DNA from 3 places in the Rhizobium sp. K102 genome. Region 3 is predicted to be linked to each of the others. Evidence: predicted binding sites of a transcription regulator. Region 3 holds the regulator's gene; each other region holds the start of a gene.

Evidence for each region. Region 3 encodes LexA, which represses DNA repair genes until DNA is damaged. Its sites were predicted from a motif close to TGTTCNNNNTGTGTTCNG; they were not measured.
Region 1: a site for LexA is predicted at 1,666-1,683, ahead of MHI61_RS20630 (ATP-dependent helicase). Genes of this name have one in related genera too.
Region 2: a site for LexA is predicted at 1,061-1,078, ahead of MHI61_RS09290 (UvrD-helicase domain-containing protein). Genes of this name have one in related genera too.

The regions. Positions count from the first base shown of each region.
Region 1 is NZ_CP092436.1:2,957,892-2,961,169, forward strand. Features, by position in the region: gene MHI61_RS20610 (DUF982 domain-containing protein) at 135-377, shown strand; gene MHI61_RS20615 (hypothetical protein) at 603-866, opposite strand; gene MHI61_RS20620 (BON domain-containing protein) at 924-1,184, opposite strand; gene MHI61_RS20625 (hypothetical protein) at 1,362-1,628, shown strand; gene MHI61_RS20630 (ATP-dependent helicase) at 1,731-3,278, shown strand, end outside.
Region 2 is NZ_CP092436.1:693,223-696,500, reverse strand. Features, by position in the region: gene MHI61_RS09295 (VOC family protein) at 407-883, opposite strand; gene MHI61_RS09290 (UvrD-helicase domain-containing protein) at 1,121-3,278, shown strand, end outside.
Region 3 is NZ_CP092436.1:1,583,387-1,586,664, reverse strand. Features, by position in the region: gene MHI61_RS13670 (ComEC/Rec2 family competence protein) at 1-1,286, shown strand, start outside; gene lexA (transcriptional repressor LexA) at 1,267-1,986, opposite strand; gene MHI61_RS13660 (VOC family protein) at 2,181-3,077, shown strand; gene kdsA (3-deoxy-8-phosphooctulonate synthase) at 3,074-3,278, shown strand, end outside.

The DNA.
Region 1 (3,278 bases), 1.4 Mb from region 3:
CCAATCACCAACGTCGGCGACGATCCGCCCATTGCTGGCGATGAAAATCGCGCTAGAATATTAACAATCGCGGAGTCTCCCCGGAGGAGGGGCCGATGCCGCATGTTTACTGTCGAAACCCTGGAGGAGCATCGATGGCAACTGAAAAATGGAACGACCCGGTCAAGGTCGGTTTCGAAGGCGCTAACCTCAGAACCGTCAATGGGCCGTTCGATGCCTTGAAGTGCCTGGCGGATTTCTGGCCGAGTTCGCGCGGGCTTCATTATATCAAGGCGCGCAGTACCTGCCGGGCAGCGCTCGACGGTCGCAAGAGCGTGGAGGAGGCAAGAGCCGAATTCCTGGCGGCGGCTGAAGAGGCGAAGCTGAAGCTGCACTAGCACGGCAAGGACGTCCGGACGTTATTGGTTTGTTCGGCAAGGCGTGCCGGAACGATACATTGTTTAATTTTCACTTAACCCTGCATCGAGCATATGCCGGGTTTTGGCGCAAAAGGCGTTGCGCCTCAGACAGATGTTTCGATAGAAAACACTCAGCCATCATGATGATGGTCAGAGGCTCGTCACCGGAAACGCCGGCGAGCCTCGTTCGAGCAGATCGGGGTCTCAGCAGTCCGCGCCGCCGGCATTCTCCGCCTCGATATAACCGACGCCGATGATCGTGCCGTCCGCCGTGCGGATGAAGGACGGCAGATAGTGCGGCTCTACCGGCTGGCAGGCCGCCGTTTCGGTATATTCGTTGAGCGCGATCTGGTCCTTCGGAAGCGCGGAATAGTTCGTGCCGGTTTCGAGCGAGGCATAGGCGGAGCCGGCAAAGACACCGCAACCGATAATCAAGGTCGTTGCCCAGAGGCGAAGAAGCAACTGCATGATGGTCTCCAGCGTTTCGATCCGGCATTTCAACACGCGGGGGCTCACTTGGTTCCCTCAGCGCCGCAACAGGCGGCTATGCACATAGCCTTGGCCGACGACGCTTTCAGCGATCTCGACCGCCCGTTCGACATCGCCGTGCCGGCGCACGAAACCTTCGAGGATGACATAGGAACCAAGCATGCTGACGGTGATTTCCCCGGCGTCGAGGTCATCGGCGGCATGGAGAGCGCTCTCGACCGAAGCGCGTGTCGCCGCCTCACCATGGCCCTGCCGGCCGGGTTCGTCATGGTCTGGGAATACAGGAAACCCGATCACTTAAGCGTCTCCTGAGGTTGGTATATTCAGGTTAACGCGGCAACGGGGCTTTCGTTGCGGTCAGCTGGTCTCGACGGGATATTCGCGGGTGATTTCTGCGGGCCAGGCTTGATCCACCCTTGGCGGACGCTGCTGCGGCTTCCATATCTGGCTGCAGTCGAAAGAGGGATGACAATGATGAAAGTGCTGATGCCCGCCTTGTTTGCCGCAGCATTGTTGACCGGCTGCTCCTCGGCCGACAGCCAGGCGCTGGAACCCATTCCCGGCAGCATCACCTATGGCGGCCAGCCGCGAACGAAGCTGACCAAATCGCCGGTCGGCAGCGTTGTCTACAATCAGTTCTATAACGAGAGCGGCCAGCGCGTGGAGGAAACCTATATTCTTCAGCCGGACCGCAGCCTGAAGCTGGTGCGGCGCGTGGTGGGGCCGGATTTCCCCGAATGAGACTTGCGCCGTTCCAGGCTTGACAGCGACTGAAATCGCGAACATTCAAGGAACATCTAATCTTCTCGCAGTGATTCTGCGGGAGCCCGACCGGACGGCTGGATGTATCTCGAAAAGCTCAATCCCCAGCAGCGCATGGCCGTCGAGCACGGCACGCTCACCGACGGCAGCCATATTGCCGGGCCGCTGCTGGTCATCGCCGGTGCCGGTTCCGGCAAGACCAACACGCTGGCCCATCGGGTCGCCCATCTGATCGTCAAGGGCGCCGATCCCCGCCGCATCCTGCTGATGACCTTCTCGCGCCGGGCGGCCGCCGAAATGGCGCGGCGCGTCGAGCGCATCTGCCGCGATGTGCTCGGTTCGAATGCCGGCGTCATGGCCGACGCGCTTCATTGGTCCGGCACTTTCCACGGCATCGGCGCGCGGCTGCTGCGCGACTATGCCCAGCAGATCGGCCTCGATGCCGATTTCACCATCCATGACCGCGAAGACAGCGCCGACCTGATGAACCTGATTCGGCACGATCTCGGCTTCTCCAAGACGGAAAGCCGGTTTCCGGCCAAGGGCACCTGCCTTGCCATTTATTCCAGGGCGGTGAATTCGGAGACGGCGCTCGACCAGGTGCTGCGCGACGCCTTTCCCTGGTGCGCGGCCTGGGAAAAGCAGCTGCGCGAGCTTTTCGCCTGCTATGTCGAGGCCAAGCAGAGCCAGAACGTGCTCGATTACGACGACCTCCTGCTCTACTGGGCGCAGATGGTCGGCGAGAGCGTGATCGCCGAGGATATCGGCAGCCGCTTCGACCATGTGCTGGTCGACGAATATCAGGACACCAACCGGCTGCAGGCCTCGATCCTGATGGCGCTGAAGCCCCAAGGCCAGGGGCTGACCGTCGTCGGCGACGATGCGCAGTCGATCTATTCCTTCCGTGCGGCGACGGTGCGCAACATCCTCGATTTTCCCGCAGCCTTCAGCCCGCCCGCCAATATCGTCACCCTCGACCGCAACTATCGCTCGACGCAGCCGATCCTGACAGCCGCCAATGCGGTCATCGATCTCGCCTCGGAGCGCTTCACCAAGAACCTCTGGACCGAGCGGCAATCGGCCGAGCGGCCGCGCCTCGTCACGGTGCGCGACGAGGCCGATCAGGCGCGTTATGTCGCCGACAAGGTGCTCGACAATCGCGAAGAGGGCCTCAAGCTCAAGCAGCAGGCGGTGCTCTTCCGTGCTTCGCATCACAGCGGGCCGCTGGAGGTCGAGCTGACCCGGCGCAACATTCCGTTCGTCAAGTTCGGTGGGCTGAAATTTCTCGACAGCGCCCATGTCAAGGACATGCTGGCAGCCCTTCGCTTCGCGCAGAACCCGCGCGACCGGGTGGCGGGTTTCCGGCTGATGCAGATCCTGCCGGGCGTCGGGCCGTCGACGGCGCAGAAGGCGCTCGACCTGATGGCCGAGGATGCGAGCCCGCTGACGGCGCTCGCCGCCATGCCGGCGCCGCCGCGCTCCGGTGAGGACTGGACGGCATTCGTTGCCATGCTGCAGGAGATGAAATCCGGCAAGGCCGGCTGGCCGGCGGAAATCGAGCTGGCGCGGCAATGGTACACGCCGCATCTGGAACGGCTGCATGAGGACGCGGCTACGCGGCAGGCCGAT
Region 2 (3,278 bases), 890 kb from region 3:
TCCATTAAGGTTATGCCGCAGGCTCTAAGCCGTATAACCATCGAGATGGCCACGGCGTTCCTAAGAATCAATAGTTTCGTAGGTATATTCGACGCTCACCGGCTGTTTGTAGCAATGCACAAAAAATTGCATGCACCGGTAATTTTTTACTCTGCGAAACTGTTTCATATTGTAGTTGAAAAAAGGCCTATTGCGATATCAGCACATTTAGCGACGTGACATGAATGTCAAAAAGGTGTGCAATGGCGCCCGTGATTCGAGAATGCGAGAAAACAGCGATCGGCAGCCGATAAGGGCAGCCTCGATCGGGCGGATGCCGATGCGCCGCCAGTAAATTCGGTAAATTTCAGGGAAAATGGCGCGTGGCGATCACGCGCCCCGATTCGTAATCGTGCCTCCGCCGGCCTCAGCCGTTGAACGCCCTCTCCAGCGCAGCAAGATCAATCTTGACCATGCCGAGCATCACCTCGGTGACGCGCTTGGCCCGTTCTCGATCGCTGTCGGCGACCATCTCGGAAAGCACCCGCGGCACGATTTGCCAGGAAAGGCCCCAGCGGTCCTTCAGCCAGCCGCAGGCTTCAGGCGTGCCGCCATTGGCGAGAAACGCATCCCAGATCCGATCGATCTCGGCCTGGCTGTCGAGCAGAATGGCAATCGAAAAAGAATGGTTGAAGCTGTCGAGCGGGCCGGCCTTCATCGCCAGGAAGGCTTGATCGCCGAGCGTGAATTCGATCAGTTCGACGCTGCCCGGAGGCCCGCTCGGCGTTTCCGCCGGCAATATGGTGGTGCGGCCGATCCTGGAATCCGGAATGACCGATACGTAGAATTCGACGGCTTCGCGCGCTTGCTCCGCGAACCAGAGATTTGAAACGACCTTCGGCATGAACAGCCTCCTGTTGGCGAGGGTTGCCGGAACTCCTGTCCGATGCCCCGAGGACGTCTCGCCGGCATCGGTTCCGACAGGCTGAGCTCGGATTTTTTGCTGCGCGGCCGTACGACGATCGCAGTCACACCCAGCGGCGGCCCTGCCGCCCGCATCGGTCCGCAATAGCGGTGGTTCAGGAATGAAAGCAGAACATCTTTTCTGGTCTTTCCCTCCCGAATCACTACATTACGCGCCATGACCAATAGTTTCGACGATATTCCCTTCTTCGACGAAGAGCCGGGCGAAATGGCGCGCAAGCCGCAGCCGCCTGCCGCACCCCGGGGGCACGCCCCCTTGGGAAGGGCGCCCGCTGCGGCCGGCGGGATCGCCGCCCGCGCCATGGCGGCGCGCGACGGCGGCAAGCGACCGGATTACCTCGCAGGCCTTAATCCCGAACAGACGGAAGCCGTGGAAACCCTGGAAGGTCCGGTTCTCGTCCTTGCCGGCGCCGGCACCGGCAAGACACGGGTACTGACCACGCGCATCGCCCATATCCTCAATAGCGGCCGCGCCTTCCCCTCGCAGATTCTCGCCGTCACCTTCACCAACAAGGCCGCCCGCGAGATGAAGGAGCGCATCGCCCTGCTCGTCGGCGGCGCCGTCGAAGGCATGCCCTGGCTCGGCACCTTCCACTCGATCGGCGTCAAGCTTCTGCGCCGCCATGCCGAACTCGTCGGCCTCAGCTCCGATTTCACCATTCTCGACACCGACGACGTCGTCCGTCTGATCAAGCAGCTGATCCAGGCCGAGGGTCTCGACGACAAACGCTGGCCGGCCAAGCAGTTCGCCGGCATGATCGATACCTGGAAGAACAAGGGTCTCGGCCCGGCCGATATTCCCGAAGGCGACGCCCGCGCCTTCGCCAATGGCCGTGGCCGCGATCTCTATTTCGCCTATCAGGCGCGCCTGTCGACGCTCAATGCCTGCGATTTCGGCGATCTGCTCATGCATCCGATCGCGATCTTCCGCAAGAATCCGGATCTTCTGAAGGAATATCACGGCCGCTTCCGTTATATCCTCGTCGACGAATATCAGGACACCAACACCGCCCAGTATATGTGGCTGAGGCTGCTGGCCCAGCGCAGCAAGGGCGAGCCGCAGAATGTCTGCTGCGTCGGCGACGACGACCAGTCGATCTACGGCTGGCGCGGCGCCGAGGTCGACAATATCCTGCGCTTCGAGAAGGACTTCCCCGGCGCCAAGGTGATCAAGCTCGAGCGCAATTACCGCTCGACCGAACATATCCTCGGTGCGGCCGCCCATCTGATCGCCCATAATGAAGGCCGCCTAGGCAAGACGCTGTTCACCGACCGCGCCGATCCCGATGACGTCAAGGTGCAGGTCCACGCTTCCTGGGATTCGGAGGAGGAAGCCCGCGCCATCGGCGAAGAGATCGAGCAGCTCCAGCGGGGCAAGCATCTGCTGAACGACATGGCGATCCTGGTGCGCGCTTCCTTCCAGATGCGCGAGTTCGAAGACCGCTTCGTCACCCTCGGCCTCAACTATCGTGTCATCGGCGGCCCGCGTTTCTACGAGCGCCTGGAAATCCGCGATGCCATGGCCTATTTCCGTCTGGTCGCCCAACCGGCCGACGACCTCGCCTTCGAGCGCATCATCAACACGCCGAAGCGCGGCCTCGGCGACACGACGGTGCGCGCCCTGCACGACTATGCGCGTGCCCGCGACATCCCGATGCTGGCGGCAGCCGCCGACATGATCGAGACCGACGAGTTGAAGCCGAAGGCGCGCAAAGCCCTCTTCGACGTGATTCAATCTTTCCGCCGATGGCAGGAACTGCTTGAAAACACACCGCATACCGAACTTGCCGAGCAAATCCTCGAAGAGTCCGGCTATACCGACATGTGGAAGAACGACAAGAGCGCCGAAGCGCCGGGCCGCCTTGAAAACCTGAAGGAACTGATCCGCTCGATGGACAGCTTCGAGTCGATGCGCGGTTTCCTCGAACACGTCTCCCTCGTCATGGACGCAGAAACCAACGAGAACCTCGACGCCGTCTCGATCATGACGCTGCATTCGGCCAAGGGCCTGGAATTCGATACCGTCTTCCTGCCCGGCTGGGAGGAAGGCCTCTTCCCCCACCAGCGCTCGCTGGATGAGAGCGGCCGCGCCGGTCTGGAGGAAGAACGGCGGCTGGCCTATGTCGGCATCACCCGCGCCAAGCGCCGCTGCCATATCTGGTTCGTCTCCAACCGCCGCATTCACGGCCTCTGGCAATCGACCCTGCCCTCGCGTTTCCTCGACGAACTGCCGGAAACCCATGTCGAGGTCGCCGAGATGGAGCAGAGCTACGGCGGTTACGGCCGCGGCGGCTACGGACAGTCCCGCTTCGACA
Region 3 (3,278 bases):
TCATTATGATGGCGATCATGCTGATTGCCGTCTTCTTCGACCGGCCGTCGATCAGCCTACGCAATGTCGTTCTCTCGGCGCTCATCATCATCGCCATTTCACCCTCCGAAGTCTTGGGTCCGAGCTTCCAGATGTCCTTTGCCGCGACTTTGGCACTGGTATCGGGCTATCAGCTGTGGAAGGACCGGCGCGTCCGGGAGAACGCGTTGCTGAAGCTGCCGGTGCTGCGGCCGGTCGTGGCGGTCGCCGGTTTCTTCGGCGGCGTCTTCCTGACCTCGCTGATCGGCGGATTTTCCACGGCGCTGTTTGCGGTCGAGCATTTTCATCGCCTGACCGCTTATGGCCTGCCGGCAAACCTTGCGACAATGCCGATCATCTCCTTCATCGTCATGCCGGCCGGACTGCTGGCGATGTTGCTCATGCCGTTCGGTCTGGACGCTCCGCTCTGGAAGGTGGTCGGCTTCGGCCTCGATCTGGTGATTGCGGTCGCCAAGACGGTGTCCGGCTGGGGCGGCGATATCGACCTCGGCCGCTTGCCCGCCTGGTATTTCGCGGTCGCCGTGGCAGGCTTTCTGCTGCTGACGCTGCTCCGCACCCGGTTGCGCCATGCCGGCACATCGATCCTCGCCGTCTCGACGCTCATCGTGCTCACTCTGCCGGGGTCCCGGCCACCGGATCTGGTAATATCCGAGGATGGTGGTCTGGTCGCGCTTGTCGCGACGGCGGCACTGGCTTCCAACCGCGAAAATCCGCCGGATTTCATCTTCGGCCAGTGGCAGAGAGCGCTGGTCCTGCCGGCGCACTACCCGCCGAAGATTCTGGATGGCCCTGCCATCCCGCCACCGGGTGAGGACCGCCGCGTCAGGCTGTCCCGCGACCAGCAGAATGACGCGAGGACGGCAATGGTGGCCGCTGCAGCCGGCGGTGAGGTAAATCGATTTTCCTGCGTCAAGAAGGCCTGGTGCATAGCCAGGCTCGGCAATGGCCATGTCGTCGCCGTCATCGACAATGCCGCCTATCTCGGCCCGGCCTGCGACGCCGGCGAGATTGTCGTGACCGCGGTGCGCCTGCGTTTCGACCGCTGCCGCTCGGGTGCGACGCTATTCACCGGCGAGACGCTGCGCAGGACCGGTTCCGTCGAACTGCGTTTTGCGCAGACGGGATTCGAGGTCGCAACCGCATTCGATGTTTTGTCGCGTCCATGGATGCGCCATCGCGCCTATGATTGGCGCAAAGACAGTTTTACCGAATCCGGCCCGTCCGCTGTCAGTGATAACGGCGAATGAGGCCGACCAGCTTGCCCTGCACCTTGACCCGGTCAGGCCCGAAAATACGGGTCTCGTAAGCCGGGTTGGCGGCTTCGAGGGCGATCGAGGCACCTTTGCGGCGAAAGCGCTTGAGCGTCGCTTCCTCGTCGTCCACCAGCGCAACGACGATATCGCCGGGACTTGCGGTGCTGCCGTTGCGGATAATCACCGTGTCGCCGTCGAAGATTCCGGCGTCGATCATCGAATCGCCCTTGACCTCCAGCGCATAATGCTCGCCCGAGCCGAGCATATCCGCGGGAACGACGATGTCGTGCGTGTTGTTCTGGATCGCCGAGATCGGAACGCCGGCGGCGATCCGGCCCATGACTGGCACGGACACAGTGTTGCCGTTGTCGGCGATCGGCTTTGCGGGGGCGGGGGCGGCGACCGGCTGGGGCTTGCCGAGGCTGCCTTCAATAACGCTCGGTGAAAAACCGCGGCGCGGCTGAAGACTGGGGCTATAGGCCTCCGGCAGCTTGATCACTTCCAGGGCCCGGGCCCGGTTCGGTAGGCGGCGAATGAAACCACGTTCCTCCAGCGCCGTGATCAGGCGATGAATGCCGGATTTCGAGGCGAGATCCAGGGCATCCTTCATCTCGTCGAAAGAGGGCGGAACGCCGGATTCCTTCATGCGCTCATGAATGAAAAGGAGAAGCTCCTGTTGTTTGCGCGTGAGCATCGACGTCAGACCCCGTGATTGAAACAAATCCAGAACGGACACTATATGTTCCATATGTGTTCCGCAAGTAGCTAAATTTCCGTAAAACTTCGCACCAACTCGTCGAGATTTTTATTTTCATTCGCCGGATTGGCGCACATGTCTTGCATTGGGGTGGTGCTGTCGCACATCTCTGGCGTGTCAGGAGGGATATCATGATCGCACATTCCGCCAAACCGCACCCGCTGGATCATGTCGTACTGCCCGTCGTCAATATCGACCTGGCGCGCGAAAGGCTCGGCAAGCTCGGCTTTACCGTCGCCGCCGATGCGCGCCATCCGTTCGGAACGGAAAATGCCTGCGTTTTTTTCGCCGACAAGACCTATATCGAGCCGCTCGGCGTGGCGAGTGTCGAGGAGAGCGAGACAGCGGCCCGCCAGGGCAATGTCTTCATCGCCCGCAATCGCGCCTTCCGCTTCCGCTGCGGCGAGGAGGGACTTTCGGCGTTGGCCTTTCTCACCGAGGATGCCGGCCTCGATCATCGGCGATTCGTGGGCAACGGCGCGAGTGGCGGCGAGATGTTGCAGTTCAGCCGGCCGATGCGGATGCCGGACGGTTCGGAAAGCGTCGGCAGCTTCAAACTGGCCTTTTCAGGAGATCTGCGCGCGCCCGACTTCTTTCTCTTCACCTGTCAGCGCATCAATTCGTTCCCGGCCGGTCGTGCCGCCCTGGAGACGCATGCCAATGGCGTGACCGGCATTGCCGAGATCGCGCTTTGTTCGCCGGAGCCGGCTGCGTTTGCCGCCTTCGTTGGTCTTGCGGTCGGGCAGACGGTGGTGGAGAAAACCGGTTTCGGCATGAAGATCGCGGCATCCAATGCCAAGATCAGCCTGATGACGCCGGAAGGGCTGGAGGCCTATTTCGAGCTTGTCGTTTCCGCCGCCGATCGTGGCCTGCGCGGTCAGGCAATCCTCTTCACCGTCACCGATCTTGCCGTGACAGAAGCGCATTTGGCTGCTAACGGAGTGACATACACACGCAAGAACAATCGCATTCTGGTGAAGCCCACGCCCGGGCAGGGCGCGCTTTTTGCCTTCGAGGAACCACGATGAGCACTGATACCAATTCCGAAGTCAAGATCGGCGAGGGCGCAGGCCAGGTCACCTTTTCCAACACCGGCCGCCTGTCGCTGATTGCCGGCCCCTGCCAGATGGAAAGCCGCGACCACGCCTTCATGATGGCCGGCACGCTGAAGGAGCTCTGCGCAAAGCTCGGCATCGGCCTCGTCTACAAGAGCTCTTTCGACAAGGCGA